DNA from 3 places in the Streptomyces sp. NBC_01288 genome. Region 2 is predicted to be linked to each of the others. Evidence: riboswitches for the same ligand, from Rfam matches in the RefSeq annotation. Region 2 holds a riboswitch; each other region holds the start of a gene.
What was found. Region 2 has a riboswitch for ZMP and ZTP ahead of OG194_RS15110 (phosphoribosylaminoimidazolecarboxamide formyltransferase). Riboswitches for the same ligand answer to the same signal wherever they lie in the genome.
Positions count from the first base shown of each region.

Region 1: linked by a shared signal. The riboswitch ahead of OG194_RS17585 (glycine hydroxymethyltransferase) and the one ahead of OG194_RS15110 (phosphoribosylaminoimidazolecarboxamide formyltransferase) in region 2 are both predicted to bind ZMP and ZTP.
Region 3: linked by a shared signal. The riboswitch ahead of OG194_RS03320 (bifunctional 5,10-methylenetetrahydrofolate dehydrogenase/5,10-methenyltetrahydrofolate cyclohydrolase) and the one ahead of OG194_RS15110 (phosphoribosylaminoimidazolecarboxamide formyltransferase) in region 2 are both predicted to bind ZMP and ZTP.

Region 1 is NZ_CP108427.1:4,034,788-4,044,945, forward strand. It holds gene trpS (tryptophan--tRNA ligase) at 40-1,053, opposite strand; gene OG194_RS17565 (RNA polymerase sigma factor) at 1,230-1,790, shown strand; gene OG194_RS17570 (hypothetical protein) at 1,777-2,736, shown strand; gene OG194_RS17575 (hypothetical protein) at 3,010-3,705, shown strand; gene OG194_RS17580 (hypothetical protein) at 3,745-4,503, shown strand; gene OG194_RS17585 (glycine hydroxymethyltransferase) at 4,549-6,003, opposite strand; ZMP/ZTP riboswitch at 6,035-6,124, opposite strand; gene rocD (ornithine--oxo-acid transaminase) at 6,216-7,445, shown strand; gene OG194_RS17595 (hypothetical protein) at 7,548-8,393, shown strand; gene pdxR (MocR-like pyridoxine biosynthesis transcription factor PdxR) at 8,423-9,847, opposite strand; gene OG194_RS17605 (carboxymuconolactone decarboxylase family protein) at 9,894-10,158, shown strand, end outside.
Region 2 is NZ_CP108427.1:3,506,467-3,516,624, reverse strand. It holds gene OG194_RS15135 (GNAT family N-acetyltransferase) at 1-545, shown strand, start outside; gene OG194_RS15130 (DUF952 domain-containing protein) at 579-926, shown strand; gene OG194_RS15125 (VOC family protein) at 1,128-1,877, opposite strand; gene OG194_RS15120 (VOC family protein) at 1,947-2,363, opposite strand; gene OG194_RS15115 (helix-turn-helix transcriptional regulator) at 2,374-2,784, opposite strand; ZMP/ZTP riboswitch at 2,977-3,061, shown strand; gene OG194_RS15110 (phosphoribosylaminoimidazolecarboxamide formyltransferase) at 3,092-4,249, shown strand; gene OG194_RS15105 (IMP cyclohydrolase) at 4,337-5,020, shown strand; gene sodN (superoxide dismutase, Ni) at 5,220-5,615, opposite strand; gene sodX (nickel-type superoxide dismutase maturation protease) at 5,761-6,195, shown strand; gene OG194_RS15090 (CGNR zinc finger domain-containing protein) at 6,099-6,728, opposite strand; gene OG194_RS15085 (class I SAM-dependent methyltransferase) at 6,829-7,587, shown strand; gene OG194_RS15080 (hypothetical protein) at 7,715-8,161, shown strand; gene OG194_RS15075 (amino acid ABC transporter ATP-binding protein) at 8,224-8,976, opposite strand; gene OG194_RS15070 (amino acid ABC transporter permease) at 9,030-9,968, opposite strand; gene OG194_RS15065 (ABC transporter substrate-binding protein) at 10,002-10,158, opposite strand, start outside.
Region 3 is NZ_CP108427.1:720,431-730,588, reverse strand. It holds gene OG194_RS03330 (RNA polymerase sigma factor) at 1-331, shown strand, start outside; gene OG194_RS03325 (CU044_5270 family protein) at 446-1,345, shown strand; gene OG194_RS03320 (bifunctional 5,10-methylenetetrahydrofolate dehydrogenase/5,10-methenyltetrahydrofolate cyclohydrolase) at 1,346-2,194, opposite strand; ZMP/ZTP riboswitch at 2,216-2,300, opposite strand; gene OG194_RS03315 (nuclear transport factor 2 family protein) at 2,559-2,924, opposite strand; gene OG194_RS03310 (hypothetical protein) at 3,096-3,392, shown strand; gene OG194_RS03305 (ABC transporter ATP-binding protein) at 3,472-5,226, opposite strand; gene OG194_RS03300 (S-(hydroxymethyl)mycothiol dehydrogenase) at 5,385-6,473, shown strand; gene OG194_RS03295 (MBL fold metallo-hydrolase) at 6,473-7,102, shown strand; gene OG194_RS03290 (SDR family oxidoreductase) at 7,192-8,106, shown strand; partial or broken gene OG194_RS03285 (hypothetical protein) at 8,116-8,646, opposite strand; gene OG194_RS03280 (SDR family NAD(P)-dependent oxidoreductase) at 8,697-9,500, shown strand; gene OG194_RS03275 (pyridoxal phosphate-dependent decarboxylase family protein) at 9,474-10,158, opposite strand, start outside.

The DNA.
Region 1 (10,158 bases), 530 kb from region 2:
AGTGGTACGTCAGTCGGTACTACGGTGCGGTCGCACGCCTCAGTGCTTGGCGGGCAGGAAGCCGACCCGGTCGTACGTCTGGGCGAGGGTCTCGGCCGCGACGGCTCGCGCCTTCTCCGCGCCCTTGGCCAGGATCGAGTCGAGCGTCTCCGGGTCGTCCAGATATTGCTCGGTGCGCTCCCTGAAGGGCGTCACGAACTCGACCATGACCTCGGCCAGGTCCGTCTTGAGCGCACCGTAGCCCTTGCCCTCGTACCTCTGCTCCAGTTCCGGGATTCCGGTGCCGGTGAGGGTCGAGTAGATGGTGAGCAGGTTGCTGACGCCCGGCTTGTGCTCCGCGTCGTAGCGGATCACGGTGTCCGTGTCGGTGACCGCGCTCTTGACCTTCTTGGCGGTCGCCTTCGGGTCGTCGAGGAGGTTGATGAGGCCCTTCGGAGTCGACGCCGACTTGCTCATCTTGATCGACGGGTCCTGAAGGTCGTAGATCTTCGCCGTCTCCTTGAGGATGTACGGCTTCGGGATCGTGAAGGTCTCGCCGAAGCGGCCGTTGAAGCGCTCGGCGAGGTCGCGGGTCAGCTCGATGTGCTGGCGCTGGTCCTCGCCGACCGGCACCTCGTGCGCCTGGTACAGCAGGATGTCGGCGACCTGGAGGATCGGGTACGTGAACAGGCCGACGCTGGCACGGTCGGCTCCCTGCTTGGCGGACTTGTCCTTGAACTGGGTCATGCGGGCCGCCTCACCGAAGCCGGTCAGGCAGTTCATGACCCAGGCGAGCTGGGCGTGCTCGGGGACATGGCTCTGGACGAAGAGCGTGCAGCGCTCCGGGTCGAGCCCGGCGGCCAGCAGCTGTGCGGTGGCGAGCCGGGTGTTGGCGCGCAGGTCCGCCGGGTCCTGCGGGACCGTGATCGCGTGCAGGTCGACGACCATGTAGAACGCGTCGTGGGACTCCTGGAGGGCCACCCACTGGCGGACGGCGCCGAGGTAGTTGCCGAGGTGGAACGAGCCTGCGGTGGGCTGGATTCCGGAGAGCACGCGGGGTCGGTCTGAGGCCATGTTCACCATTCTCTCAGGTCTTGGGGGCCGGTCAGAAACAGGCCCGGAGCCGGGTTCGGAACTCGTTCGGAACCCGTTCGGAAGAGATGCGACACGGGTGGGAACCGATCCGGCTCGGGCGGTGTACCAAATGTGTGGAGACGCGGGAGGGGGGCCGCATCGTCGATGAGGCAGCGGTGATCGCACGCGTACGCGCCGGAGAGCCGGAGGCGTACGCGGAGTTGGTGCGGGCCCACACGGGCATCGCACTCAGGGCGGCCGCGGCACTCGGGGCGGGAGCGGACGCGGAGGACGTGGTGCAGCAGGCCTTCGTCAAGGCGTACTGCGCGCTGGGCAGGTTCCGGGACGGCGCGGCGTTCAAGCCGTGGCTGCTGTCGATCGTCGCCAATGAGACGAGGAACACAGTGCGTACGGCGGCGCGTCAGCGCACGCTCGCCGGCCGGGAGGCGGCGTTCGCGGAGGCCGAGCCGCTGATACCGGAATCGGCGGACCCTGCGGTCGCCACGCTGGAGACGGAGCGCCGCGCGGCCCTGCTCACCGCCCTGGAGCAGCTGAGCGAGGAGCACCGCCTGGTCGTGACCTACCGCTATCTCCTGGAGATGGACGAACCGGAGACGGCCCAGGCCCTGGGCTGGCCGCGCGGCACGGTGAAGTCCCGGCTGAACCGCGCGTTGCGGAAACTCGGGCGGTTGCTGCCGGATTTCCGACCTCGGGAAGGGGGTGATGAGTGTGAGTGACGGACGGGAGTCGTACGACGGTGAGGGCGCCGGTGCCGGTGAGGGCTCCGGACGTCGGCGGGCGGGGCGCGATGGGCACGCGGGTGCCTCCCGGTTGCCCGCGGAGCTGCGGGCGTTGGGGCGCTCGCTGGACGCGCGGGGCGGTGGTGGAGGCGAGGGCGAGGCCGCCGGGTCCGAGACGATGGTCGAGCGGGTGCTGGCGCAGATACTGGCCGAGCAGATCCCGGTCCCCGTGCCTGTGCCCGGGCCGACCGGAGTCCGGGCGCGGATGCAGGCGGTCCGGCGCTGGATGCGGCTGCGGCGGCGGGCGCTGGTGGCGGCCCTGTGCGGTGTGCTGACGGTGCTCGTGCTCACGCCTCCGGTGCGGGCGGCGGTCTTCGACTGGTTCGGCTTCGGCGGAGTCGAGGTGCGGTACGACCCGTCGGCGGTGCCCTCGGCCGGGGCCGAGGTGCCGGGGTGCGGGCGGTCGGTGACGCTGGCGCAGGCCGGTCGGCGCGCGGGGTTCGAGCCGGTGGTGCCGGACGCGCTGGGTGTGCCGGACGCGGTGACGGTGACCGGTGAGCCGCGGGGGCGCTTTCTGGTGAGCCTGTGCTGGCGGGAGGGCGGGCACACGGTCCGGGTCGACGAGTATCCGGCGCGGCTGGACATCGGTTTCGCCAAGACGGTGCGCGAGCCGCCGGAGTGGCTGTCGCTGGACGGGACCGTCCCTCCGGAGGGCATACAGGACCCGGCGCTGTGGTTCGCGCGACCGCATCTGCTGAGCTTCTGGCTGGTGGACGCGGACGGGGACCGCTATACGCGGGAGGAGCGGACGGCGAGGCCGACGCTGTTGTGGACCCATGCGGTGAGGGGGGTTCCGGGCGGGGATCTGACGTTCCGTCTGGAGGGCGTGGGATCGAAGCGGCGGGCCTTGGAGATCGCGCGGTCGCTCGACGGGCGGGGGTAGGACGCGTTGAGCGACGGGTGTGGGTGGCGCAAGTCGTGTGAGGGGTGCGAGCAGTTCAAGCAGTGCGGGCGGAGTGGGAACCTCGGCGGGTCGAGCGGTGTACCAGAAGTGACAGGCGGCTCGCGGGCGGGCCGTACGGGGATCGGCTGGTTGGGGGTTCGGATGTCCGGAGGCGGAAGTACGGGCGGGGCAGGCGGGGTCAGGGTCACGGGCAGGCCCGGGAGGCGTTCGGGCGGGGTTCGTGAACTGACTGCACTGAGCGGGGCGTTGGCGATGACGCTGGCCCTGATGGTGTGGGGTGCGTCGGACGCTGCGGCGGGTGGACCCACGAGCGTGCTCGTGACCTCGCCGGCAAGCGGGCAGGCCAAAGCGCTGTACTACTCGGACGAACAGTACGGAAAACTCCAGCAGTTGCTCGGACCGGAGGGTAAGGGCACCCGCGACAAGCCGCCCGAGGCCGATCTGGCCCACGCCCGGCAGATCAACGTCACCTGGCTGGCGCACGACATATCACCCTGGCGGATCGACCGGGTCTTTCCGGTCGAGTCCCGACCGCAGGCGGTCTGGATCCACACGGCGGCCGACGCGTCGGAGAACACGAACCTGAACGGCTATTGGCACCGGGCGGGGCAGCCCGCCCAACTGCGCGCCCTCTTGAAGAAGTTGGGCGTGATGGGCAAGGGCACCGGTGATGGCTACTCCGGCATCTTCCCGGCGCCGTGGCAGTCGACCGAGCCCGCCACCGCCGCGCCTGACACCGACACGGGGACGGGGACGGGGACCACCACGGTGCAGGTCTCCCTGCCGGACAAGGGGCACGGCACCGACTGGTGGTGGGCGATACCGGGTGCGGCGGCCGGAGCGGTACTGGCCCTGGTTCTGCGGCCGTTCGTCGCGCGGCTGCCGTTGGACCGGTGGCGGACGAGACGGCGGGAGCCGGGGCCCAGACAGGAGTTGCGGGACGTGTGAGGGGCGGAGGGGACGAGGAGAGATGGAGAGGGGGGACGGATGGAACGCGGGAGGGGACGGGCGACGGGGCGGGCGAGGTTGCGGGGCCTGTGTCTCGTGGCTGGGCCGGTGTTGACGGTTCTGGCCGGGTCTGCTCAGGCTCAGGCTGTCGGGACGGATCAGATGTGGACCGGAGTCGTGAATCAGGCGCAGACGCGAGCTCAGGACCCGCTGCGGGACATCCCGGATCTGGCGCTGGTCGTGGCCGGTGACTCGGGCCGGACGGAGACATGGCGTTCCGGGGAGTCGTCGTTCGCCCGCCTGTGGACGCTGTTGCGGCCGACGTACGCGGGGACGGAGCGGGTGTCGCAGGAGTGGGAGGCGGGCCGGTATCCGGCGGTGCGGATCACCGTGGTGTGGGGGCTGACCGGGGTCGGGGGGTGGCCTCGGACGAGTCGGGCTCCGGGTGGTGACGTGGCGGTGGAGCGGGAGGACCAGTTGTTCGTGGCCGCGGACGGCACACCGTGGGTGCGGACGGATCCGGCTCCGGAGGTGGCGGACGACGACATCCGCTGGCATCGGGCGCCGCGCGCGGTCTTCGCGCAGATGGAGCGGGCGGGGGTGCTCGGCTCAACCGGTACCGGCAGCACGGCAGTTGGGGGCGGAGCTGGATCGGAAGGGCTTGCCGGACCTGTCTGGTGGGCGGCCGCGGGGGTGGCTGTCGGAGTCGGCGGCACGCTGCTGATACGCCGCGCGGCGGCCCGGCGTGAGACCGGACCGCCGCGCGAGGAACCTCGACAGGAACTCATCGATCTGTGAGAGTCGCCGATCTTTGACAACTCAAGAGAGAGCGTGTGTCAGCTGTCAGCCGAGGTCGATCTCCGGGTACAGCGGGAAGCCGGCGACGAGGTCGGTGGCGCGGTGGGAGATCTCGTCCGCGATCTTCGGGTCGAGGATGTGCTTGGCCTTGGACGGCGCGCCCTTGCTGGTGGTGCCGGGCTCCGTGGTGGTGAGGACGCGGTCGATGAGACCGGCGACCTCGTCCATCTCGGCGGTGCCCAGGCCACGGGTGGTCAGGGCGGGCGTGCCGATGCGGATGCCGGAGGTGTACCAGGCGCCGTTGGGGTCGGCGGGGATGGCGTTGCGGTTGGTGACGATGCCCGAGTCGAGGAGGGCGGCCTCGGCCTGGCGGCCGGTGAGGCCGTAGGAGGAGGCGACGTCGATCAGGTTGAGGTGGTTGTCGGTGCCGCCGGTGACGAGGGTGGCGCCCCGGCGCATCAGACCGTCCGCCAGCGCACGGGAGTTGTCGACGATGCGCTGGGCGTAGTCCTGGAAGGAGGGCTGCCGGGCCTCGGCGAGGGCGACGGCCTTGGCGGCCATGACGTGCGGGAGCGGGCCGCCGAGGACCATCGGGCAGCCGCGGTCGACCTGGTCCTTGAGGGAGTCGTCGCACAGGACCATGCCGCCACGCGGCCCGCGCAGCGACTTGTGGGTGGTGGTGGTGACGATCTGGGCGTGCGGGACCGGGTCGAAGTCGCCGGTCAGCACCTTGCCCGCGACCAGGCCGGCGAAGTGCGCCATGTCGACCATCAGGGTCGCCCCGACCTCGTCGGCGATCTCGCGCATGATGCGGAAGTTCACCAGGCGCGGGTAGGCGGAGTAGCCGCCGACGATGATCAGCGGCTTGAACTCACGGGCGGAGGCGCGCAGGGCCTCGTAGTCGATGAGGCCGGTGACGGGGTCGGTGCCGTAGGAGCGCTGGTCGAACATCTTGCCGGAGATGTTGGGGCGGAAGCCGTGGGTGAGGTGGCCGCCGGCGTCCAGGGACATGCCGAGCATGCGCTGGTTGCCGAAGGCCTGGCGGAGTTCGGCCCAGTCGGCGTCGGAGAGGTCGTTGACCTGGCGGACGCCCGCCTTCGCGAGGGCCGGGACCTCGACGCGGTCGGCGAGGATCGACCAGAAGGCGACGAGGTTGGCGTCGATGCCGGAGTGCGGCTGGACGTAGGCGTGGCGGGCGCCGAAGAGTTCGCGGGCGTGCTCGGCGGCAAGGGACTCGACGGTGTCGACGTTGCGGCAGCCGGCGTAGAAGCGGCGGCCGATGGTGCCCTCGGCGTACTTGTCGCTGAACCAGTTGCCCATGGCCAGGAGGGCGGCCGGGGAGGCGTAGTTCTCGGAGGCGATCAGCTTGAGCATCTCGCGCTGGTCGGCGACTTCCTGGCCGATGGCGTCGGCGACGCGGGGCTCGACGGCACGGATCACGTCGAGGGCGGCGCGGAAGGCGGTGGACTCGTTGGAAAGGGGCGCGGAATTGTCGGGCATGGGGACCTCCGGACGTGGCGTTCGGCGTTCTCGGTACGGCCCAGGCGCACGGCACACATTCCAGCTCGGGCCGCTCCCCGATGGTCGGTCCCATCCCAGCGCGCCAGTCACGGCCCGCCGGTCAGCCTACCGGGCGGGCCGGACGGTGCGGCTCCCGCGTCCACCATGCGGGCGAGGATAGGAAAGGGGCACCCTCACCCCCGGGAGACGCCGTGACCAGTACGGAAGCCAGTAGCGAAGACAGTACGGAAGCCCTCGTCGCCGCCGGCGAGGCGCACACCCCGCACAACTACCACCCGCTGCCGGTGGTCGTCGCCACCGCCGACGGGGCGTGGATGACGGACGTGCGGGGGCGGCGGTATCTGGACCTGCTCGCCGGGTACTCGGCGCTGAACTTCGGGCACGGCAATCCGCGGTTGATCGCGGCGGCGAAGGCGCAGTTGGAGCGGGTGACGCTGACGTCGCGGGCGTTCCACCACGACCGGTTCGCCGCGTTCTGCGAGCAGTTGGCGGAGCTGTGCGGCATGGAGCTGGTGCTGCCGATGAACACGGGCGCGGAAGCGGTCGAGACCGCGGTGAAGACCGCGCGGAAGTGGGGGTACCGGGTCAAGGGCGTGCCCGAAGGAAGAGCGAAGATCGTGGTGGCGGGCAACAACTTCCACGGCCGTACGACGACGATCGTCAGCTTCTCGACCGACCCGGAGGCGCGGGCGGACTTCGGGCCGTACACGCCGGGCTTCGGGGTCGTGCCGTACGGGGATCTCACCGCGATGCGGACGGCGGTCAGTGAGAACACGGTGGCCGTGTTGCTGGAGCCGATCCAGGGGGAGGCGGGGGTGCTGGTGCCGCCGGCCGGATATCTGGCGGGGGTACGGGAGTTGACGCGGGAGCGGAACGTGCTCCTCATCGCCGACGAGATCCAGTCGGGGCTCGGGCGGACGGGGCGGACGTTCGCGTGTGAGCACGAGGGGGTGGTGCCCGACATGTATGTGCTCGGGAAGGCGCTGGGCGGTGGGGTGGTGCCGGTGTCGGCGGTGGTGTCGAGTGCGGAGGTGCTGGGCGTGTTCCGGCCCGGGGAGCACGGGTCGACGTTCGGCGGGAATCCGCTGGCGTGTGCGGTGGCACTGGAGGTGATCGCGATGCTGCGGTCGGGCGAGTACCAGGCGCGGGCCGCGGAGCTGGGGGAGCATCTGCACCGGGAATTGCGGCAGTTGACGGACACCGGGCGGGTGACGGCGGTGCGTGGGCGGGGGCTGTGGGCGGGGGTCGACATCACGCCGGCGGTCGGGACGGGCCGGGAGATCTCGGAGAGGTTGATGGACCGGGGCGTCCTCGTGAAGGACACTCACGGGTCGACGATCCGGATCGCGCCGCCGCTGATGATCAGCCGGGAGGATCTGGACTGGGGGCTGGCCCAACTCCGCGCGGTGCTGGGGGTCTAGGGCCGTTGCCGGTCCGGGGAATCTCCAGAGATCGGTGAGAGGGCCCACACGGGAGGCCCGTGGCGATCTCCCCTCCCCTAGAGTCACTTTGTGCTCTTTGGAATGGTGTGCGCGCTCGGCGCGGCGGTCTGCTTCGGTACGGCGACGGTGTTGCAGGCGGTCGCCGCGCGGGCGGCCACGACCGGTGGGGGCGGGGACGCGGCGCTGTTGCTGCGGGCGCTGCGTCAGTGGCGGTATCTGGCGGGGCTGGGGCTGGACTGTCTGGGGTTCGTGTTCCAGATCGTGGCGCTGCGGTCGCTGCCCATCTACGCGGTCGGGGCGGCGCTGGCGTCGAGCCTCGCGGTGACGGCCGTGGTGGCCGCCCGGCTGCTGGGAGTTCGGCTCAGCGGGGTGGAGTGGGCGGCCGTCGGCGTGGTGTGCGCGGGGCTGGCGATGCTGGGGCTGGCGTCCGGGGCGGAGGGGCACCGGGCCGGGTCCATGGCGTTGAAGTGGGCGATGTTGGGGACGTCGGTGGCGGTGCTGTTGCTCGGGCTGGTCGGGGGGCGACTGCCGGAGCGGGGGCGGGCGTTGACGCTGGGGCTGGGGGCGGGCTTCGGGTTCGGGGTGGTCGAGGTGGCGGTTCGGTTGATCGACTCGTTGAAGCCCTCGACGCTGGTCGGCAATCCGGCGACGTACGCACTGCTGGTCGGTGGGGGTGCGGCGTTCTTGTTGCTGACGACAGCGTTGCAGCGGGGGTCTGTGACGACGGCGACGGCGGGGTTGGTGATCGGGGAGACGCTCGGGCCGGCGGCGGTGGGGGTGGTGTGGCTCGGGGACCGTACGCGGGACGGGTTGGAGTGGCTGGCGGTGTTGGGGTTCCTGGTGGCGGTGGCGGGGGCGTTGGCGTTGGCGCGTTTTGGTGAGGCGCCGGCGGAAGCAGCCGACGAAGCTCCCGTGGAAACGGCGTAGGCCAGGCCGCACGAAAACGGCGGCCTAGGTCACGGCAACACCCTGCACAACGCCTCCACCGCCCCCGCCCACGCATGGTCCGGCGGTGTGCCGTAGCCCACGACCAGGGCGTCCAGCGGATCGACGAGGGCGTGTTCGTGGCGGTAGAAGGACAGGGCGTGGAGGGCGAGGCCCTGCCAGGCGGCGGCTTGGACCACGGACTGTTCGGTGCCGGGCGGGAGGCTGAGGACGGCGTGGAAGCCGGCCGCGATGCCGGTGACGTGGACGTCGGGGGCGCGCTGGGCGAGGGCCTCGACCAGGGTGTCGCGGCGGCGGCGGTAGCGCAGGCGGGCGGCGCGAACGTGGCGGTCGTAGGCGCCGGAGGTGATGAACTCGGCGAGGGTCAGCTGGTCCAGGACGCCGCAGGTGTCGGTGCCGCCCTTGGCCTTCGCGACCTCCTCCATGAGGGAGGGGGGCAGGACCATCCAGGCGAGGCGGAGGCCGGGGGCGAGGGACTTGCTGGCGGTGCCGAGGTAGACGACGTGGTTCGGGTCGAGGCCCTGTAGGGCGCCGATGGGCTGGCGGTCGTAGCGGAACTCGCCGTCGTAGTCGTCCTCCAGGACCAGGCCGCCGGTGCGTCGGGCCCAGTCGACGACGGCGGAGCGGCGGTCGTGGTGGAGGGGGACGCCCATGGGGAACTGGTGGGCAGGGGTCAGGAGGACCCCCGGTTCGTCCGTCAACTGGCCTGGGTTCGCGCCCAGTTCGTCGAAGGGGAGCGGGCGGGTGCGCAGGCCGGCCTCGTCCAGGATCTGCCAGTGGACGGCGAGGCCGTAGGACTCCACCGCGATCGTGTGGGCGCCGCGGGCCCGCAGGACGGCGCCGAGGAGGCGCAGGCCGCCGGAGATGCCCGCGCTGATCAGGATGTGCTCGGGGTCGGCGCGTACGCCGCGGGCGCGGGAGAGGTAGGCGGCGAGGGCGGTGCGGAGTTCGACGCGGCCGCGCGGGTCGCCGTAGCCGAGGGCCTGGTACGGGGCGTTGGTGAGGGCGCGGCGGGCGGCCTTGAGCCACTCGGTGCGGGGGAAGGCGGCGAGGTCGGGGGTGCCGGGGACGAGGTCGTAGGTGGGGCGGCTGCTGAGGCGGCGGGGTGGGGTGGGGTGCGTGGGCGGGACGACAGCACTCCCCCACTGCCTTAAGGGCGTGGGAGGTGCCCCCATGCCGACGCGGGTGCCGGAGCCCTGGCGGGCGGTGAGCCAGCCCTCGGCGACGAGGTCGGCGTAGGCGTCGGCGACCGTGTTGCGGGCGATGCCCAGGTCGGCGGCGAGGGAGCGGGAGGAGGGCAGTCGGGTGCCGGGGGCGAGGCGGCCGGTGCGGACGGCGTCGCGCAGCGCGTCCGTGAGGCCGCGGCGGACGCCGGTGCTGGTGGCGGTCGGATCGAGATGCAGGTCGACGCCGAAAGTGGCCCATGATTTCGCCATGGAAATGGACCATACTCCTGGGCTGCCTGGCTTCTAGAGTCGAGACATGACCACGACACAGGAAACTCCTTACGCCCACGAGCACAGCCCCCGCCTGGACTGGGCCCAGCACGCGCCCGAGGTCTACAAGGCGATGGTCCGTCTCGACATCGCCGCCCGGCGAGGCCTCGACCCGAAGCTGCTGGAACTGGTGAAGATCCGCACCTCGCAGCTCAACCACTGCGCGTACTGCCTCGACATGCACACCAAGGACGCGCTCGCGGCGGGCGAGAGCGTGGAGCGGATCATCCAGCTCGGCGCGTGGGAGGAGT
Region 2 (10,158 bases):
GGCTGCTGGACGAGGCCTTCCAGGACGATCCGGTCAGCGGCTGGGTCTTTCCCGACGCCGAGTACCGCCGTACGACCCACCACAGGCTGATGGCCTCCTTCACCGACGCGGTGTTCGCCGACGGCCGGATCGACCTCGCCGAGGACGGCGCGGCGTGCGCGCTGTGGCTGTCGGTGCCGGCCGAGGCGCATCCGGAGAACGGCGAGGACGAGGCCGTACAGCTACGGGAGTTGGTCGATCCCGACAACGAGCGGGTCGAGACGATAGCCCGGCTGATGGCGGAGTCCCATCCGGCCGGCCGGGCCCACGAGTACCTGTGGATGATCGCCGTTGCACCGGGCCGCCAGGGCGACGGCCTCGGCGCCGCGCTCATCCGGCACGTCCTGGACCGCTGCGACCGCGAGGGCCTGCCCGCGTACCTGGAGGCGAGCAGCGAGCGCAGCACCAAGCTGTACGAGCGCCTCGGCTACACCTTCACCGACCACACCCTCGACCTCCCGGACGGCCCGAGCATGTACCCGATGTGGCGCGAGCCGAAGCCGTAGCGAGGGCAGACGCAGGGGCCGTAGCGTGGGCTTATGCCGGAACAGGAACTCACCACCACCCCCATCCTCCACATGACCGAGCGCGCCCTGTGGGACGCGGCCCGCGAGCGCGGGAGCTACGAGTGGTCGACCCGTGGCCGCACCCTCCAGGAGGAGGGCTTCATCCACTGCTCGACCCGTACCCAACTCCCGCGCGTGGCGGCCTTTTTGTACGGTTCCTACGACGGCCCCGACGAGCTGGTGGTCCTGGTCGTGGACCCGGCACGGCTCGACGCACCGCTGAAGTACGAGGCGCCGGAGCCGGGTGGGGAGGAGTTCCCGCATGTGTACGGGGCGATTCCGGTGGGCGCGGTGGTGGATGTGGAGGTGTGGACGGCGTGAGCCGGTTATGGCGCCGGGCCCTGGTCGCATGGGCGGTCGTGGTGGCCGTCGGGGGCGGGCTCACGCTGTGGCTGCAGGACTCCGGCGCGTCGCACCCGCCCGGCGAGACGCGTACGCCGCTGTCGCGGCAGGACGGGGAGAGTGCCTGTCCCATGCCGACGGACTCGCGGCGCGACGACCATCGAGTGCTCGTCGTCTGCGTCAGGGGCGGTTAGGGAGCCCGCCGGTCTCCGCGTCTCGGCCTGTCAGGCAGTACGTGCCGCCCGCCGGGTCCCGCATCACGGTCCAGTGCCTGCCTTGGGAGACGACGGTCGCGCCGAGGTGCTCGTGCAGTACGACGGCCTCGTCGATGTCCGCGCAGGCCAGGTCCAGATGGGCGGACGCGGGGCGTTCCTCGCCGAGGCGTTGGAGCAGGATGCGGATCGGCTGGCCGGGCGGGGGCTTGAGCACATGGAACTCGGGCAGCGCGCCCGACAGTGAGGCCCAGTCGGGCAACAGGGCGCTCCAGAAGGCGACTTCGGCGTCGTAGGAGCCGGGGCCGATGTCGAGGGACACCTGGTCGAGGCGGGTGCCGGCCACGACGGGCGGCCGTACGGACTCGCCGTGCCAGGGGCCGGCGCAGAACAACTCCCCCGCGGGGGACCGGAGTACGGCCCAGCCGTCGTGCTCGGCGACGGTCTCCGCGCCGAGCCGCAGCGCGGACTCCACGAACGCCGGTACGTCCTCGACGGAGAAGTCGAGATGAGCGCCGCCGAGGCCGGAGTCCACGCCCTGGATCTTCACGCAGGCGTCGGTGCGGTCGGACAGCAGGGTGACGAACTCGCCCTCGTCACCCCGGAGTTCGGACAGCCGGGTGTCCGTGACGGCCGTCCAGAAGTCGCGGGCGGCGCCGAGGCGGTCGTGCGGGCGGTCGACGAAGGCGTAGGTCCAGCGGATGCTCGTAGCGCTCATGGCGTGATCGTAGGCGCGGGGCAGGGAGCCGCCCGCGTGTTTTTCGGCCGCCGGTCGGTCCTCGCTCCGTCAGTCCTCACTCCGCTGCATGAACCGCAGCATGTTCCCGGCCGGGTCGCGGAACGCGCAGTCGCGGACGCCGTACGGCTGGTCCGTCGGTTCCTGGACCACCTCGGCGCCGGACTCCTGGACCCTGGCGTAGAGGGCGTCGCAGTCGGCGGTGGTGAAGTTGACCCCGCGCAGGGTGCCCTTGGCGAGTAGTTCGGCCATGGCCTGCTTGTCGGCGGGGGAGGCGTCCGGGTTCGCGGCCGGCGGCTCCAGGACGATCTCCACGTCAGGCTGCAACGGCGACCCCACGGTCACCCACCGCATGCCCTCGAAACCGACGTCGTTACGGATTTCCAGCTCCAGGACGTCGCAGTAGAAGGCGAGCGCCTTGTCGTGGTCGTCGACGGCGATGAAGCACTGGCGGAGTTTCAGGTCCATGGACGACAGGCTAGGGGCGGAGCGGCGGTCCCGCCCGGTTCGGCCGGGTAAAGGTGCGGGCCACGCAGGACGGGATCACCGTGCCCGCCTCGTGGGAACGGGCGCGGTAGGCGCTGGGCGTCTCACCGACCAGCTCGGTGAAACGGGAGCTGAACGAACCGAGCGACGTACAGCCGACGGCCATGCACACCTCGGTCACGCTCAGGTCCCCGCGCCGCAGCAACGCCTTCGCGCGCTCTATCCGCCGGGTCATGAGATAGCTGTACGGCGTCTCCCCGTACGCGGCGCGGAAGCTGCGCTGGAAGTGGCCCGGGGACATCAGCGCGGTGCGGGCGATCGAGGCCATGTCGAGCGGTTCGGCGTACTCGCGGTTCATGCGGTCGCGGGCCTGGCGCAGCCGTACGAGGTCGTCGCGGTTCACGTCGTCCAGGATGGCACGGGGCCGCTTTCACCGGGCCGGGAACAGCGGGTCTCTTGCGGGCTGTGTGCGGACCGCGGGGAGCGGCCGCCCGCGGTGCCGCCCGCTGCCCGGGACCGCCGCGGCGCACAGTCCGGCTCCGCCCTCAGGCGGCCTCCGATCACCATGCCGTGTCTGCCGTCTGCCGTTACAGTGGTGCCCGGCCGCGACTGGCGAGGGTGGACAACCACCGGGAAGCGGCCGTTCCTTCACGTGAGCGTCGACCGCCTGGGCGCCTCCGTCAGTGATCTTCAGCTGAGGAGGCCATGACGTGGAACTGCGTTACGGAATCAACCCGCAGCAGCAGCCCGCCGATGCGACACCGGTGCGGCCCGGCCGGTGGCCGGTTCGGGTGGTGCGGGGAAGCCCGTCGTACATCAACATGTTGGACGCGCTGAACGGCTGGCAGCTGGTGTACGAGGCGAGCCGGGTCCTGAATCGGCCGGCGGCCGCTTCCTTCAAGCATGTCTCACCCGCCGGTGCCGCCGTGGCCGGGGCCGTCGATGACGTGACAGCGGAGCTCCACGGCGTTCAGCAGCACGATGTAGGCCCCCTGACCAGCGCGTATCTGCGCGCACGCGATGCCGATCCGAAGTCCTCCTACGGAGACTTCGCCGCCGTCTCGCACCCGGTCGACGCGGAACTTGCCGCATCGCTGGCCCGCGTGGTCTGCGACGGCGTCATCGCGCCGGGCTATGCGCCGGGCACCGTGGGAACGCTCGCCAAGAAGAAGAACGGCCGCTTCCTCGTCATGGAAGCGGACCCGGCCTTTGTGCCGCCGGAGCGTGAGACGCGCGAGGTCTTCGGCCTGCGCCTGGCCCAGCAACGGGACGAAGTGCCGCTCGCCGCCACGCTGTTGGAGAACGTCGTGTGCGGTGCGCTGCCCACGACGGCCGCGGAGGATCTTCTGCTCGGCCTGGTGGTGCTGCGTCACACCCAGTCCAACTCGGTGTGCTACCTGCGGGACGGGATGACGCTGGGCATCGGCGCGGGACAGCAGTCCCGCGTCGACTGCACGCGGCTTGCCGGCGCGAAGGCCGACACCTGGTGGTTGCGCCGCCATCCGGCGGTTCGCGCCCTCGCCTTCCGGCCGGACATCCGGCGCCAGGACCGGATCAACTGGCAGATCCGCTCCGTCGAGGGTGACCTCACGCCGGACGAGAGCACCCGCCTCTCCCGTGCGCTGTCACAACCGAGGGAAGCGCTGACCGGCAGCTCGCGCGCCGAGTGGACGGCCCGTCTGAAGGGCGTCGCGTTCGTCTCCGACGGGGCTTTGCCGTTCCGCGACAACGTCGACCACGCACAGCGGCACGGTGTCCGCTACATCGCCGAGCCGGGCGGATCGATCCGCTCCGCCGAGGTCGAGGACGCATGCCGCGAGCATCGGATCACCCTCGTACGCACCGGCCTCAGGCTGTTCCACCACTGAGGAACCAGGCCCTGCGACGGCGCTCGCGGGGCGCCGCGTCAGAAAAGCGCCGCCTCCCTCCCGACCGACACCAGAAAGCGCGGCCGCATGCTCTCCCTCCACGACCTGCTGTCCGCAAACTCCTATCCGGGCCGCGGGGTTCTGTGCGCCCGCACCCACTCCGGAGCGGTTCTGGGTGGTTACTTCCTCACCGGCCGCAGCCCTGCCTCGCGCGACCGCGCCCTGCGACTGATCGACGGTGAGCTCGTGGTCGGCCCCCTCACCATGGGGAGACACGATCCGCTGCGCCACTACGCCGCCGCCACGGCCACCGGCGGCTGGCTGGTTCTGGGCAATGGTGAGCAGGTGTCCCAGGCCGCGGAACGACTCCGTGCGGGAGCCGCGCCCACCGAAGCGCTCAGCGGCTTCGCGTACGAACCGGACCCGCCGATCCGGACGTCCCGGATCACCGCGCTGATCAGCCGCGACGGCGGACGCACCACCGTTTTCGGAGCCGCCCGGCCCAGTCGCGCCGCACGTCCGACCAGCAACGTGATGACCCTCGCCGTACAGGATCTGGAACCCGGCGAGGCGGTCCTGCTGACCACCTACGACTCCGATGGCGAACGGGTCTCGGTCGCCGCTCCCTTCACCGAGGCCGCTGTCGGCGCCAGGAACGGTGAGGAACTGCTGGACGAGATCTGGTCCGGGCTCGACGAACGGTTCCGGATCGCCGCCGCCGTCGTCGATCCTGCCCGGGGACCGGGCTCTGCGATCCAGCGTTCCGTTTGAGCTGCGACGCTTGTAGCGCACCATCACGGTTCGAGAGCCCCGCCGGTCATCGCGCACACGGCCTCCGGCGTTGGCGTAGAACGACGAAGGGGCTCCGCCGGTGAACCGGCCGAGCCCCTTCCCCAAACCCGCTGACCTGCGCCCGCCGACCTGCGATGGTGCACCGATCGCCGGTCGGTCGGGTCGGGCCGACTGGGTGTCAGGCCTTCTTGGTCTCCCAGAAGATCTTGTCGATCTGGGCGATGTAGTCGAGCGCCTTCTGGCCCGTCGCCGGGTCGGTGGACGCCTTGGCGGCCGAGAGGGCCTTCAGGGTGTCGTTGACCAGCTGGTGCAGCTCCGGGTACTTCTCGAAGTGCGGGGGCTTGAAGTAGTCGCTCCAGAGCACCGAGACGTGGTGCTTCGCGAGCTCGGCGCGCTGCTCCTTGATGACGATGGCGCGCGCCTGGAAGTGCGGGTCGTCGTTGGCGGCCATCTTGTCCTGCACGGCCTTCACCGACTCCGCCTCGATGCGGGCCTGGGCCGGGTCGTACACACCGCAGGGCAGGTCGCAGTGCGCGCTGACCTTCACCTTGGGGGCAAACAGGCGGGAAAGCATGGAGCGTTCCTTCCTCGTGATCGTCTTCTCAGGTGGGACATTACTCCCTGGAGAAGCTGATTTCGCGAGTGCCCCCATGGGCTTAGGACAAAAGTCCAGGGTCGGACTCAGACTGGTGGAGGATAGGACCGGGGAGGTGCCGGGGATGCCGGAGCTGTCGCAGGAGACCGAGCGCGGGAGGGCCGCACTGCCCTTCGGGACGGCCGAGGTGACCGGGCCGTCCATGGTGCCGACGCTGCTGCACGGGGATCTGCTCGTGGTGCAGTACGGGGCGCGGATCAGGCCCGGCGACATCGTCGTGCTGAGGCATCCGTTCCAGCAGGACCTGCTGGTCGTGAAGCGGGCCGCGGAGCGGCGGGACGGCGGGTGGTGGGTGCTCGGGGACAACGCGTTCGCCGGTGGGGACAGTACCGATTACGGCGCCGTGCCGGAGGATCTGGTGCTGGGCAGGGTGCGTTTCCGGTACCGGCCGCCGAAGTCCGGTCAGCGGTCGCCGCTCGCGCTCGTCCGCTGGGCGCTCTCGGCCGCCAGGCCCGTGTTTCCCGACCGGTCGGCCTCCAGGCGCTTCCGGGCCCGGTAGGCGGCGACGTTGGCGCGGGTCGCGCAACGGTCCGAGCAGTAGCGCCGGGAGCGGTTCGTCGAGGTGTCCAGGTAGGCGTTGCGGCACGGCGCCGCCTCGCACAGGCCCAGGCGGTCGACGCCGTACTCGGTGAGATGGAAGGCCAGGCCCATGGCCGCGATCGCCGCGTAGCCGGCCGTCGCGTTCGACGGGTGGTCCGCGAGGTGCATGTGCCACAGCGGACGGCCGTCGTCGTCACGGAAGTTGTGCCCGGAGATCTGCGGGCTGACCGGGAACTCCAGCAGGAGCGAGTTCAGCAGGTTCACGGAGAGGGTCTCGTCGCCGCCGTCGGCCGCCTCGAAGACCGCCCGCAGCCGCCCCCGGACCGAACGGAAGCGGGTGACGTCGGCGTCGGCGGCGCGGCGGGCCGCCTCCTGGTTGGTGCCGAACAGGTCCCGCACGGCCTCGACCGAGGTCAGGGCGTCCTTGCCCCGCGCCGGTTCCTCGGTGTTGACGAGGCGTACGGCGTAGTCCGAGTAATAGGCCAGTTCCACTTGTAGTCCTTACGGAGGCGCTCTATGGTCGTGGATGCGGTCGGGTAACAGCTGATCGTGCTTCCAGGGTATTACGACAGTGAGTGGACAGGGGGTCCTCATGACGACCGGTGTCGGAACCGACTGGCAGGCCTGGCAGGAGAGCTGGGACCGGCAGCAGGAGTGGTACATGCCCGACCGGGAGGACCGCTTCCGGATCATGCTCGACATGGTCGAGGCCCTCACCGGCCCCGCACCCCGCGTGCTCGACCTCGCCTGCGGCACCGGCAGCATCACGGCCCGGCTGCTCGCCCGCCTCCCGGACGCCACCAGCACCGGGGTCGACCTCGACCCGGCGCTCCTCGCCATCGCCGAGGGCACCTTCGCGGACGACGAGCGGGTCACCTTCGTGACGGCCGACCTCAAGGACCCGGAGTGGACGACGAGGCTGCCGTACGACTCGTACGACGCCGTGCTGACCGCCACGGCCCTCCACTGGCTGCACAGCGAACCCCTCGCGGCCCTCTACGGTCAGGTCGCGGGACTCGTCCGCGACGGCGGTGTCTTCATGAACGCGGACCACATGATCGACGAGTCGACGCCCAGGATCAACGCGGCGGAGCGCGCGCAGCGGCACGCGCAGATGGATCGGGCCAAGGGGAACGGCGTCCTGGACTGGGCCGAGTGGTGGCAGCTCGCCGCCCAGGACCCCGTCCTCGCCGGACCGACGGCCCGCCGCTACGAGATCTACGGCGAGCACGCGGACGGCGACATGCCCTCCCCGGCCTGGCACGCGCGCGTACTGCGCGAGCAGGGGTTCGGGGAGGCCCGGGCGGTGTGGTGCTCGCCTTCCGACACGGTGCTGCTGGCGCTGAAGTAGGCCCAGATTCGCGGCCGTTGTGTCGCGCTGGTGTCGTTGCATCTTTGCGCAAGCGGGCAAGTGTCTGGGATGATCTTCTGTGGCCGGGTGGCTGGTGTGCCGCCCGAGAACGGAAGAGGACGAGTCTGTGTTGCAGCTCAAGAAGGCCGCTGGGGCAGTCGTGATGTGTGCGGTCGTGTCGGTCGCGGGATGGACCGCGGCGCCGGCGGCCTTCGCCGAAGGGAACGGCGGGTGCTACTCGTACTCGGACGTGGACACTTATCCCAACGACAGCACCCTGATCACCTGGAAGTCCTGCATCAGCAAGAAGGCCACGCGAGTGGGGCACCCCTACGCGATCGTCTCCATGGGGAAGAAGCACCCGAAGTGCAAGATCCTCATCACCGCCGTCACCACCGGCGAGAAGATCGTCTCCAAGAAGGTCTACACCTGCCCGACGGGGAAGGTGGTCAACAAGCGCTACAACGGCAAGGACTTCCACGGCAAGGGACAGTTCGAGACCTTCGTGCACATGTACAACGTGACCACGGAGGGCAACCTGTCACCGCGCAGCCCCTGGCTCAACCTGCACTGACGTGAAACGGCTGATGCCGCCCACCCCGGCCGGGGTGGGCGGCATCAGCCGTTCGGGATCGTTCAGAGCACCTTGGACAGGAACCCCTGGGTGCGCTCGTGCTGAGGGTTCGTCAGGACGTCGCGCGGGTGGCCGGATTCGACCACCACGCCGCCGTCCATGAAGACGAGGCTGTCGCCGACCTCGCGGGCGAAGCCCATCTCGTGGGTGACGACGATCATCGTCATGCCGGACTCGGCGAGGTCGCGCATGACGTCGAGGACGTCGCCGACCAGCTCCGGGTCGAGGGCCGAGGTCGGCTCGTCGAAGAGCATCAGCTTCGGGTCCATCGCCAACGCCCGTGCGATGGCCACCCGTTGCTGCTGGCCGCCGGAGAGCTGCGAGGGGTAGTTCTGCGCCTTGTCGGACAGCCCCACCCGCTCCAGGAGCTGCATCGCGCGCTCCCTGGCCTGGCCCTTGTTGACGCCCCGGACCTGCACCGGCGCCTCGGTGATGTTCTCCACGGCCGTCATGTGCGGGAACAGGTTGAAGCGCTGGAAGACCATGCCGATGTCCCGGCGCTTCACCGCGACCTCGCGATCGCGCAACTCGTAGAGCTTGTCGCCCTGTTGGCGGTAGCCGACCAGCTCGCCGTCGACGTACAGCCGGCCCGCGTTGACCTTCTCCAGGTGGTTGATGCACCGCAGGAAGGTCGACTTGCCGGAGCCGGAGGGGCCGATGAGGCAGAACACCTCGCCGGACTTCACCTCCAGGTCGATGCCCTTGAGGACCTCGACCGGGCCGAACGACTTGTGGACACCCTCGGACTTGACCATCGGGACCGAGGGGTCCGTCGTAGCGGCGTCGTCGGTCTTGCTGAGCTTCGGGCTCATGCCGCGCCTCCCGTCGGACGGCCGATGGACAGCATGTTCGCCTTGATCTTCTGATATGGCGTGTTCGGCAGCGCGCGGCTGGAGCCGCGGGCGTAGTAGCGCTCGACGTAGTACTGCCCGACGCTCAGGACCGACGTCATGATCAGGTACCAGGCGGCGGCGAGGAAGTACATCTCCACCGGGGCGCCGGAGTTCTGGCCGATGTCCTGGGCGTAGCGGAAGAGCTCCGGATACTGGACGGCCGCCACGAGCGAGGTCGTCTTCAGCATGTTGATCACTTCGTTGCCCGTCGGCGGCACGATCACGCGCATCGCCTGCGGGATCACGATCCGGCGCAGCGTCTTGGCATGGCTCATGCCCAGCGCGTGCGAGGCCTCGGTCTGGCCCTCGTCGACGGCGAGCAGACCGGCGCGGCAGATCTCCGCCATGTACGCGGCCTCGTTGAGGCCGAGGCCGAGCAGCGCCGTCAGCAGCGGCGTCATGAAGGCCGACCAGTAGTTCTTGTAGATCGGACCGAGGTTGATGTAGTGGAAGACCAGGCCCAGGTTGAACCAGAGGAACAACTGGACCAGGACCGGGGTGCCGCGGAAGAACCAGATGTAGAACCAGGCGATCGACGAGGTCACCGGGTTCTTCGACAGCCGCATCACCGCGAGGCCGATGCCGCCGACGATGCCGATGACCATCGACAGGACCGTCAGGAGGAGGGTCTTGTAGACACCGGTCATGATCCGGTGGTCGAAGAAGTAGTCCGGCACGGCATGCCAGTTGATCTGGCCATTGCCGAACGCGTAGATGATCGAGACCAGGATGCCGATCGCGATCACGGCGGAGACGTACCGGCCGTAGTGCCGGACCGGAATGGCCTTGATGGGTTTCGGGGCGGCCGGGGGCGCGTCCTGCGGCCCCGGCGCCCCGTCGATGTCAGTAGTCACGGATGTTGCCTCTCAGCGACGGCGGACCCGCGGTCACTTGCCGCCGTTGACCACGGACGACTTGACGGCACCGTCCTCGGCGCCCCACTTCGTCAGGATCTTCTGGTACTCACCGCTCTTGATCACGGCGTCCATCGCGGCCTTCAGCGCGTCCCGCAGCTGAGTGTCGCTCTTGGCGACCGCGATACCG
Region 3 (10,158 bases), 2.8 Mb from region 2:
TAACTGCCTGGCCAATGCGGTGCGTGGGTACGGGCGGCGGCGTCGGCTTGTCGATCGGCTGGGCAACGACGATCGCGCGCACGGGCGGCAGGTTGTGGCCGGGCCCGATGCGGATGCCCCCGGCGGTTGGGTGCACGAGGCGTTGGCGCGGTTGTCGTCGGGCGACCAGGAGGTGTTGAGGCTTACGGCGTGGGAGGAACTGGGTGTGGAGGAGGTTGCCGTGGTTCTGGGGTGTGGGGTGCGGGCTGCGGCGATGCGGTTGCATCGGGCACGGCGGCGGTTGAGAGCGGAGATCGATCGGCTCGCGGTGCTTGGAGGGGCGGGGCGATGACCGTTGAGAGTGCCGCGATGTGTTGTTGGTTGGCTGCGGGTGCGTCGTGGCTGGTCGCGCAGTTCCCCGCGCCCCTTTGGGGTGCTGCAACTAGCCCGTTGAAGGATCAATGCCATGGGTGACGAACTCGAACTCCTGCGTAGCGCCAACCCGTTCACGAGCGATGGGCCCCTCTATGGCGACGGGCCGCTCGATCATCACGCGGAGCGCGGGCTCAACAGGCTGCTGTACGAACGGCGTTCACAGCGTCGGCGGCTGCTCTGGAGCCTTGCGGCCACCGCTGCCGTTGCCGCGACCGTACTCACCCTCGTGCTGGGTGGGCCGAGCAGTACCCCGGCGGTGGCTGCTCCCCGCGCCCTGGTCGTGCAGGCGCACTCCACGCCCGTATCGCTGAAGCAGCTCGCCGCCCTCGCCGTGGCGACCGCGGCCGACGGAACTCCCGTTCTGCGCAGGGGAACTCACGTGCAGTCGTGGAGTCTCGGCATGTCCGACGACAAGCCGCCGGTCACCATCCCCGAGGAACGCATCGTGCGCTGGAACGCGGACGCCAGTCACACGGAACGTGTCGTCGAGGACGGGCATGTCCTCAAGGAGACGACGTTTCCGCCGAGTTGGAGCGATGTCCCGCCCGATGCCCGGCCCCCGCACGACGTGGCCGGACTGCGGGCGTACCTCCGGGAGACGGCGTACAGCAAGGCGCCGTTGACCACCCCCGAACTCCTGTCGGCCGTGGGGGAGCTGCTTGACGAGTGGACGCTCGGGGCGCGTGAGTCTGCCGCGTTGGCGCGACTGCTCGCGGGGGCGGACGGGCTGCGGCCGGTGGGGGAGGTGACCGACCGGCTCGGGCGGCACGGGCAGGCGTACGTCTATCAGCAGCCCGCCACCCGCCTGATGCTGATCATGGACCCGGCCACCGGCGCCGTTCTCGGAATGGAGAGCACCTTCACGAAGGACCAGCCCGAGTACGGCGTCAAGGCCGGGGACGTCATGGACTACAGCGCGTGGACGCGCTGATCACACCCCGAGCTGCCGGGCCGCGGCGGTCACCGTCTGTTCCAGGAGCGTGGCGATCGTCATCGGGCCGACGCCGCCCGGCACCGGCGTGATCAACGAGGCGCGTTCGGCGGCGGATTCGAAGTCGACGTCACCGATGTTGCCCGCGTTGTAGCCGGCGTCGATGACGACCGCGCCGGGCTTGATGTCCTCGCCGCGGATCAGCCGGGGGCGGCCCACGGCGGCGACCACGATGTCCGCCTCGCGGACCACCGCCGACAGGTCCCGGGTGCGGGAGTGGCAGTAGGTGACGGTCGCGTCGCGGGCCAGGAGCAGCATCCCGGCCGGCTTGCCGAGGATCGCGCTGCGGCCGACGACGACGGCCCGCTTGCCGGACGGGTCGACGCCGTACTCGTCGAGCAGCCGCATGATGCCGCCGGGCGTGCAGGACACGAAGCCCGGCAGGCCGAAGCTCATCGACGCGAACGACGCGAAGGTGACGCCGTCCACGTCCTTCTCCGCCGCGATCGCCTCGAACGCGGCCCGCTCGTCGATGTGTTCACCCATCGGGTGCTGGAGCAGGATGCCGTGCACGGTGGGGTCGGCGGAGAGGGCGTCGAGGGTGCCGACCAGTTCGGCGGTGGTCGTGGTGGCTGGCAGTTCCACGTGCCGGGACTCGATACCGGCCTTGCGGCTGCGGTTCTGCTTCATCCGGACGTAGGTGACGGAGGCCGGGTCCGCGCCGACCAGAACCGTCGCCAGACAGGGCGCCGTACCGGTGCGCTCCGTGAGGTCGGCGGCCTTCTTCGCGGTGTCCTCGACGATGCGCCGGGCGAGCGCGGTGCCGTCCATGAGCCGTGCCTGAGACATGATCCACTCCTGAGCTGGTTGACCAATCGCCCAGGCGCACGGCATCGACTCCGCGTGGGCCGCTCCACGGTGGTGCTCCACCTCAGCGCCAGTCACGACCCACGAACAGCGTAACCGACGGGTCCACGGCCGTCAGGGCCCGCTCACCGACGCCGGACGTGCCGGGTCCGACCAGCCGGTGGTGTGGGGAGCGGGCGGGACCGTGCCGCTCGCAGCATCGACCCCAGCAGCGCGGCGGACGCCCGCAGGCCCGCTGCGGAAACCGGTGCTCGGCGTCGCGTCGCAGCGGACCGCGCGGGTGCTGTTGTCGCCGAGAAGGTCCAGGTCAGGCGGGTGTCGATGTGGACCTTCGGCACCAGCCGCGCTAGCCGTCCCATGCCTGGATCATGGTCTGCCGGGTGATCTTGCCGTCCTCCAGCAGGAGCATCGACTCGGCGAGGACCCGGGCCCCGTCCGGGTACTGACAGGACTCGCTGTAGGCGACCCGGTCCCCCTGTACGACGCACTCCTCCAGCTTGTGGGTCATGTCGCGGCTGTAGACGTCGGCGAGCATCGCGCCGATCTCGTCCCGGCCGTGCAGGACCTTGGGGTGGCTGGGCTGGGTCTGGTGGTCGACGACGTGGATCTCGGCGTCGTCCGCGTAGAGCGACAGCAGTGTCGCCGTCGTGTGGTCTTCGATGCCCCGGCGCAGCGCTTCGGTGTCGAAGCCGGGGCGTGCCGCGGTGCCCATGGTGACCTCCTCGGAGGGCCGCGGCCCGAACAGGAGCGAGCCGCGGCGGGCCTCTCCTACGAGAATCCTCCGTCGCGCCGGTGTCGGCAAACCGGGCGGCGCGCTCCGCCTGACGGGTGAGGGGTGCCCGGTGCCCGTGACCGCGCGGGGACCGGCCGCGTTGCTGAGGGCATGATCTCAACACGACGTATTGCCGCCGCCGTTGGTCTCGCCGTCGGGGTCACCGGCCTCGTCGCGCCGATGGCGAACGCCGCCGACGCGCCCGCCTTCAAGGACGGCAAGGTCAGCCCGGTCGCCCTGCTGGACTCGCTCGCGGTGAGTGAGATCCCCGCCGAGCACCAGGCGGAGATCCCGAAGGTCGCCAGTCAGCTTCAGGGCATGAACCACCTGAACGACCTCCAGCAGTTGCACCAGGTCACTGACATGACCGCGCCGGTCACGGGACTCCTCCCCAGCATCGAGCCGTGAGCCCGCGGTACTGATCCCGCGGAGCACGCAGGCCCTGAGGGCCGTCCGGAAGCGGGCGGCCCTCAGCCGTTTTGCGAAGTCAGCCCGCCGTCGCCAGGAACTGCGTCGCCGCCAGCTCCGCGTAGAGCGGGTCGGCGGTCACCAGTTCCCGGTGCGTGCCCACCGCGCGGACCCGGCCCGCGTCCATGACCACGATCCGGTCGGCCATCGTCACCGTGGACAGCCGGTGCGCCACGACCAGGACCGTCGTCGTACGGGCCACATCGGCGACGGTGTCGCGCAGGGCCGCCTCGTTCACCGCGTCGAGCTGCGAGGTCGCCTCGTCGAGGAGGAGCAGGCGGGGGTGGCGCAGCAGGGCGCGGGCGATGGCCACACGCTGGCGTTCGCCGCCCGAGAGGCGGGTGCCCCGGTGGCCGACCAGGGTGTCGATGCCCTTCGGGAGGCGGGCGATGAGGCCGTCGAGGCGGGTCGTCTTCAGGACGCGGGTGACGGCGTCGTCGTCCGCGTCCGGGTTGCCGAGCACCAGGTTGTCGCGCAGGGAACCCGACAGGACCGGGGCGTCCTGCTCCACATAGCCGATGGCGGACCGGAGTCGGGACAGTTCCCACCCGGCGAGGTCCCGGCCGTCGAGGGTGATCGCGCCGGACTCGGGGTCGTAGAAACGCTCGATGAGGGAGAACACCGTGGTCTTGCCCGCGCCGGACGGGCCGACGAACGCCGTCATGCCCTGGGCCGGTACCTCGAAGGTCACGCCGTGGTGGACGTAGGGGAGGTCGTCGGCGTAGCGGAAGCGGACGTCGTCGAAGGCGAGGGCCGCGGGTTCGGCGCCGGGGGAGGGCAACTGGGCGGGCGGGGACGGGGGTTCGGCGGGGAGGTGCAGCGCCTCCTGGATGCGGGAGAGGGCCGCGGTGCCCGTCTGGTACTGCGTGATCGCGCCGACGACCTGCTGGATCGGCTGCATGAGATAGAAGACGTAGAGGAGGAAGGCGACCAGCGTGCCGATGTCGATCGCACCCGTCGCCACGCGTGCTCCGCCCACCGCGAGGACGGTGATGAAGGCGACCTGCATCGACAGTGCTGCCGTATTGCCCGCGGCGGCGCTCCACTTGGCGGCCCGCACACTCTGCCGCCACGACTCCTCGGCCGCCGCGTGCAGGGTGCGTTCCTCGCGCTCCTCGGCGCCGGACGCCTTCACCGTGCGCAGCGCGCCCAGGATCCGCTCCAGCGAGGCGCCCATCACGCCGACCGCGTCCTGTGCCTGCCGGCTGGCCCGGTTGATGCGCGGCAGGATCAGGGTGAGCACGGTGCCCGCGCCCGCGATCACGGCGAGGGTGACGCCCAGCAGAACCGGGTCAACCAGGCCCATCATGACGACAGTTGCGACGAGCGTGAGCCCTCCGGTGCCGAGCCCGACGAGTGAGTCCGTGGTGACCTCGCGCAGCAGGGTCGTGTCCGAGGTGATGCGCGCCATCAGGTCGCCGGGCTCGCTGCGGTCCACGGCGGAGATCCGCAACCGCAGCAGATACGACGACAGGGTGCGCCGCGCACCGAGCACCACCGACTCCGCGGTACGCCGCAGAACGTATGAACCCAGCGCGCCCAGAGCCGCGTTGGCGACCACCAGCGCCGACATCGCGAGCAGCGCCCCGGTGATCGTCCGGTCGTGCGAGAGGTCGTCGATGAGCCCCCGCGCCACCAGCGGCAACAGCAACCCGGTGCCCCCGGTGACCAACGAGAGCAGCGCGCCCGCCAACAGGGCCCAGCGGTGCGGCCGTACGTAGTCGAGGAGCAACCGCCAGGCCGGCGGACCGCTCTGAGTCCCTGCGATGCTCACGGCGCTCCTCGGGAGTCGGTCGGAACATTCAGGCTACGTCGGCCGCCATTGATCCCGGTGAGGGGCAGGACGCATGGCCGGGACGTCAGCGTGCCCTTACCGATCAGTCACGCGTAGGGTCGGAGGCAGGGACAACGGCGACGAAAGGGTTCAGGACCATGGCGCAGGAAGTACGCGGCGTGATCGCACCGGGCAAGAACGAGCCGGTCCGGGTCGAGACGATCGTCGTACCCGACCCCGGACCCGGTGAGGCCGTGGTGAAGGTACAGGCCTGCGGGGTCTGTCACACCGACCTGCACTACAAACAGGGCGGCATCAGCGACGACTACCCCTTCCTGCTCGGCCACGAGGCCTCCGGCATCGTCGAGTCGGTCGGCGAGGGCGTCACCGATGTGGCCCCCGGCGACTTCGTGATCCTCAACTGGCGTGCCGTGTGCGGGAATTGCCGCGCCTGTCTGCGTGGCCGCCCCTGGTACTGCTTCAACACCCACAACGCCAAGCAGAAGATGACCCTCGCCTCGACCGGCCAGGAACTCTCTCCGGCCCTGGGCATCGGAGCCTTCGCCGACAAGACGCTGGTCGCCGCCGGACAGTGCACCAAGGTCGATCCGGCCGTCTCTCCCGCGGTCGCCGGGCTGTTGGGCTGTGGCGTGATGGCCGGCATCGGCGCGGCCATCAACACCGGCAACGTCGGGCGCGGTGACACGGTCGCGGTCATCGGTTGCGGTGGTGTCGGTGACGCGGCGATCGCCGGTTCCCGGCTCGCCGGCGCGGCGCGGATCATCGCCGTGGACATCGACGACCGGAAGCTGGAGAAGGCCCGCTCCATGGGGGCCACGCACACCGTCAACTCCAAGGCCAATGACCCTGTCGAGGCCATCCGCGAACTCACCGGTGGCTTCGGCGCCGACGTCGTCATCGAGGCGGTCGGCCGCCCGGAGACGTACAAACAGGCCTTCTACGCCCGCGACTTGGCGGGCACGGTCGTCCTCGTCGGTGTCCCGACCCCGGAGATGAAGCTCGAACTCCCGTTGCTGGACGTCTTCGGGCGTGGTGGTTCGCTCAAGTCGTCGTGGTACGGCGACTGTCTGCCCTCCCGGGACTTCCCGATGCTCATCGATCTGCATCAGCAAGGGCGCCTGGATCTGGCCGCGTTCGTCACGGAGACGATCCAGCTCGACGAGGTGGAGAAGGCGTTCGAGCGGATGCACGGCGGCGATGTGCTGCGTTCGGTGGTGGAGCTGTGATGGGCGCTCGCATCGAACACCTCGTCACCTCCGGGCAGTTCAGCCTCGACGGCGGTACCTGGGACGTCGACAACAACGTGTGGATCGTGGGCGACGACCACGAGGTCGTCGTCATCGACGCCGCCCATGACGCCGACGCCATCCTCGCCGCGATCGGCGACCGCAGGCTGACCGCCATCATCTGCACCCACGCCCACAACGACCACATCGACGCGGCGCCCGAACTCGCCGACCGCACCGGCGCCACGATCTGGCTGCACCCCGACGACCTGCCCCTGTGGAAGCAGACCCACCCCGACCGCGACCCCGACGCCCATCTCGCCGACGGCCAGGTGATCGAGGCCGCGGGCGCCGACCTGAAGGTGCTGCACACGCCGGGGCACGCGCCCGGCGCGGTGTGCCTGTACGACCCCGGGCTCGGCACGGTCTTCACCGGCGACACGCTCTTCCACGGCGGACCGGGCGCCACGGGACGGTCGTACTCCCACTTCCCGACGATCATCGACTCCATCCGCGACCGGCTGCTCACCCTCCCGGCCGAGACGAAGGTGCTCACCGGGCACGGCGACTCGACGACCGTTGGGGCGGAGTCCGCGCACCTGGAGGAGTGGATCGCGCGGGGGCACTGAGAGACACCCGCCAAATCCCGACAGAAGGTGTCCGGTTTCTCCTGCACGATCGACATGACAGCGAGTCGAACGAGCACGGGAGGCCGGACATGCCGGGTCCACTGGAAGGCAAGGTCGCGCTGGTCGCGGGAGCGACGCGCGGAGCGGGACGCGGGATCGCCGTGGAACTGGGCGCGGCCGGCGCCACGGTCTACGTGAGCGGTCGCAGCACCCGCGCGCAGCGCTCCGAGTACGACCGGCCCGAGACCGTCGAGGACACCGCCGACCTCGTCACCGCGGCCGGCGGCCAGGGCATCGCCGCACCCACCGACCACCTGGAGCCCTCGGCCGTACGGGCCCTCGTCGACCGCATCGACGACGAACAGGGCCGCCTCGACCTCCTCGTCAACGACATCTGGGGCGGCGAGCACCTCTTCGCCTGGGACACCCCCGTCTGGGAACACGACCTCGACAAGGGTCTACGACTCCTCCGGCTGGCGGTCGAGACGCACGCGATCACCAGCCACCACGCGCTGCCCCTGCTGCTGCGCCGACCCGGCGGCCTGGTCGTCGAGATGACCGACGGGACCGCCGAGTACAACCGCGACACCTACCGCGTCTCCTTCTTCTACGACCTCGCCAAGTCGTCCGTCCTGCGCATGGCCTTCGCCCTCGGTCACGAACTCGGTCGACGCGGCGCCACCGCCGTCGCGTTGACTCCGGGCTGGCTGCGCTCGGAGATCATGCTCGACCAGTTCGGCGTGCGCGAGGACAACTGGCGCGACGCCCTGGAACGCGTCCCCCACTTCGCCATCTCGGAGACCCCGCGCTACGTCGGCCGCGCCGTCGCCGCCCTCGCCGCCGACCCCGAAGTGGCCCGCTGGAACGGGCAGTCGCTGTCCAGCGGCGGACTCGCCCCCGTGTACGGCTTCACGGACCTCGACGGCAGCCGCCCCGACGCGTGGCGGTACCTGGTCGAGGTGCAGGACGTGGGGAAAGCGGCGGACGTGACCGGATACCGCTGACGTACGAGGTCACTCCTGGGTCGTCAGCCAGCGGCCCGAGTGGCCGGGCGGGAGCGCCAGGTCTTCGCGTACGGCCGCGTAGTAGCCCTCGCGGCCCGCTCACTGACGGTCCATCAACTCCCGCCACGCGTCCGGGGCGTGGGTCTCCGTGCGCATGAACCGCTCCATCTCCATCACCGCGCTGACCCACGTCCGGGCCTCCTCCTCCACCACCTCCGGACTTCCCAGCAGGATCAGCGCCTCACCGGAGGGATCGCGGCCCACGGTCGCCTCGGCCAGCAGCGGTTCCGCCTCCGTCAGGCTCAGCGGATGGGGGTGCGGGTCGTTGCCGAGATGGGACGCGACCCGGTAGGCCAGGGTCACGGACCTCTTCAGCGTCCGGGCGTACTCGGCGTACACCTCCAGCCGCCGCTCCTCCCAACGGGCCGCCCGCTCACGGCGGAACCTCGCCCGATCGCCCCGCACGATCGCCACATACGAGCCGAGGGCGCCGATCACGACGCCGATGAGCGCGGGCAGTTGCTGTAGGAACGCGTGCATGTCCGCACGCTATCTGCCGAGTTGATCGCTCCGGCAGTACGTTCGGGACCATGACCGACACAACGCGCTTCGAGGGGTACGGAGTTCTCGTCACCGGTGCGGCCCGCGGCATCGGCGCGGCCGTCTCCCGGCGGCTCGCTGAGGAGGGGGCGCGGGTTCTGGTGACCGATGTCGATCTGCCCGAGGCGGAGAGGACGGCGGCGGCGCTGCGTGAACTCGGCCTGGCGACCGAGGCGTTCGGCTGCGATGTGGGGGACCGGGAGGCGGTGGAGCGGGCCGTCGCCCGGGCCGTCGAGTCCTTCGGGGCGCTCGACGTCCTGGTCAACAGCGCCGCGCACTGCACGCCCGACCTCCCGCTCTTCGAGGACGAGCCCGACGACGAGTGGGCGAGCGACCTCGACATCACGCTGACGGGGACGTACCGCTGCTGCCGCGCCGCCCTCCCGTACCTGGTCGCCTCGGGGCGCGGGGCGATCGTCAACATCGGTTCCGTGAACGGCAGTCAGGACTTCGGCAACCACGCCTACAGCGCGGCCAAGGCCGGACTCACCTCGCTGACCCGCACCCTCGCCGGGCACGCCGGCCGGCGGGGCGTGCGGGTCAATCTGGTGATGCCTGGCACGGTACGGACCTCGGCGTGGGAGGGCCGGGACGCCGAACTGGACGCGGTGAGGGGCCTGTATCCGCTCGGCCGGGTCGGCGAGCCCGAGGACATCGCCGCGGCAGTCGCGTTCCTCGCCTCGCGGGACGCCTCCTGGATCACCGGCACCACCCTCGCGGTCGACGGAGGGCTCACCGCGGTCAACTCCGGTTTCCTACAGGCCCTTTCAGAGCGCGGGGCCAAGGGGGAGTGAGGCAAGCGCCGCCAGTACCCGGTCCGTATCGGCCTCGGACGTACGCCAGTTGCTGAACGCGGCACGCAGCGCGGGTGTCCCGTCGTAGACCGTCGGCGTCAGGAACGCCTCGCCGGTGGCGGCCACGGCTTCCGCGACGGCGGCCACCCGCTCCTGCGTGGGGTTCTCGGCCAGGGTGAAGCAGACGACGTTCAGCCGGACCGGCGCCGACAGTCGCAGGCCCGGGAGCGCGGCGATGCCCTCCCCGAGACGCTGGGCGAGGGCGACGTTGCGCTCGACGATCTCGCGGTGCCCGGCGCGGCCGTAGGCCATGAGGGAGAACCAGGCGGGGAGGGCGCGCAGCCGGCGGGAGTTCTCGGGGGTGAGGTGGAGGAAGTCGGGGTCGCCGGTCGGCGGGCCGAGGTACGGGGACGCGTTGTGGAAGACCCTGGTCTGGAGGTCGCGGCGGCGGGTGAACTGGACGGCCGCGTCGTAGGGCACGTTGAGCCACTTGTGGAGGTCGACGCAGACCGAGTCGGCCGCGTCGAGGCCGTCGACGAGGTGGGCGTACGCGGGGGAGAGAGCGGCGAAGCCGCCGAACGCGGCGTCCACGTGCAGCCAGAAGTCGTGTCGTTCCTTGAGGGCGGCGATCGCGCGCAGGTCGTCGAAGTCGACGGTG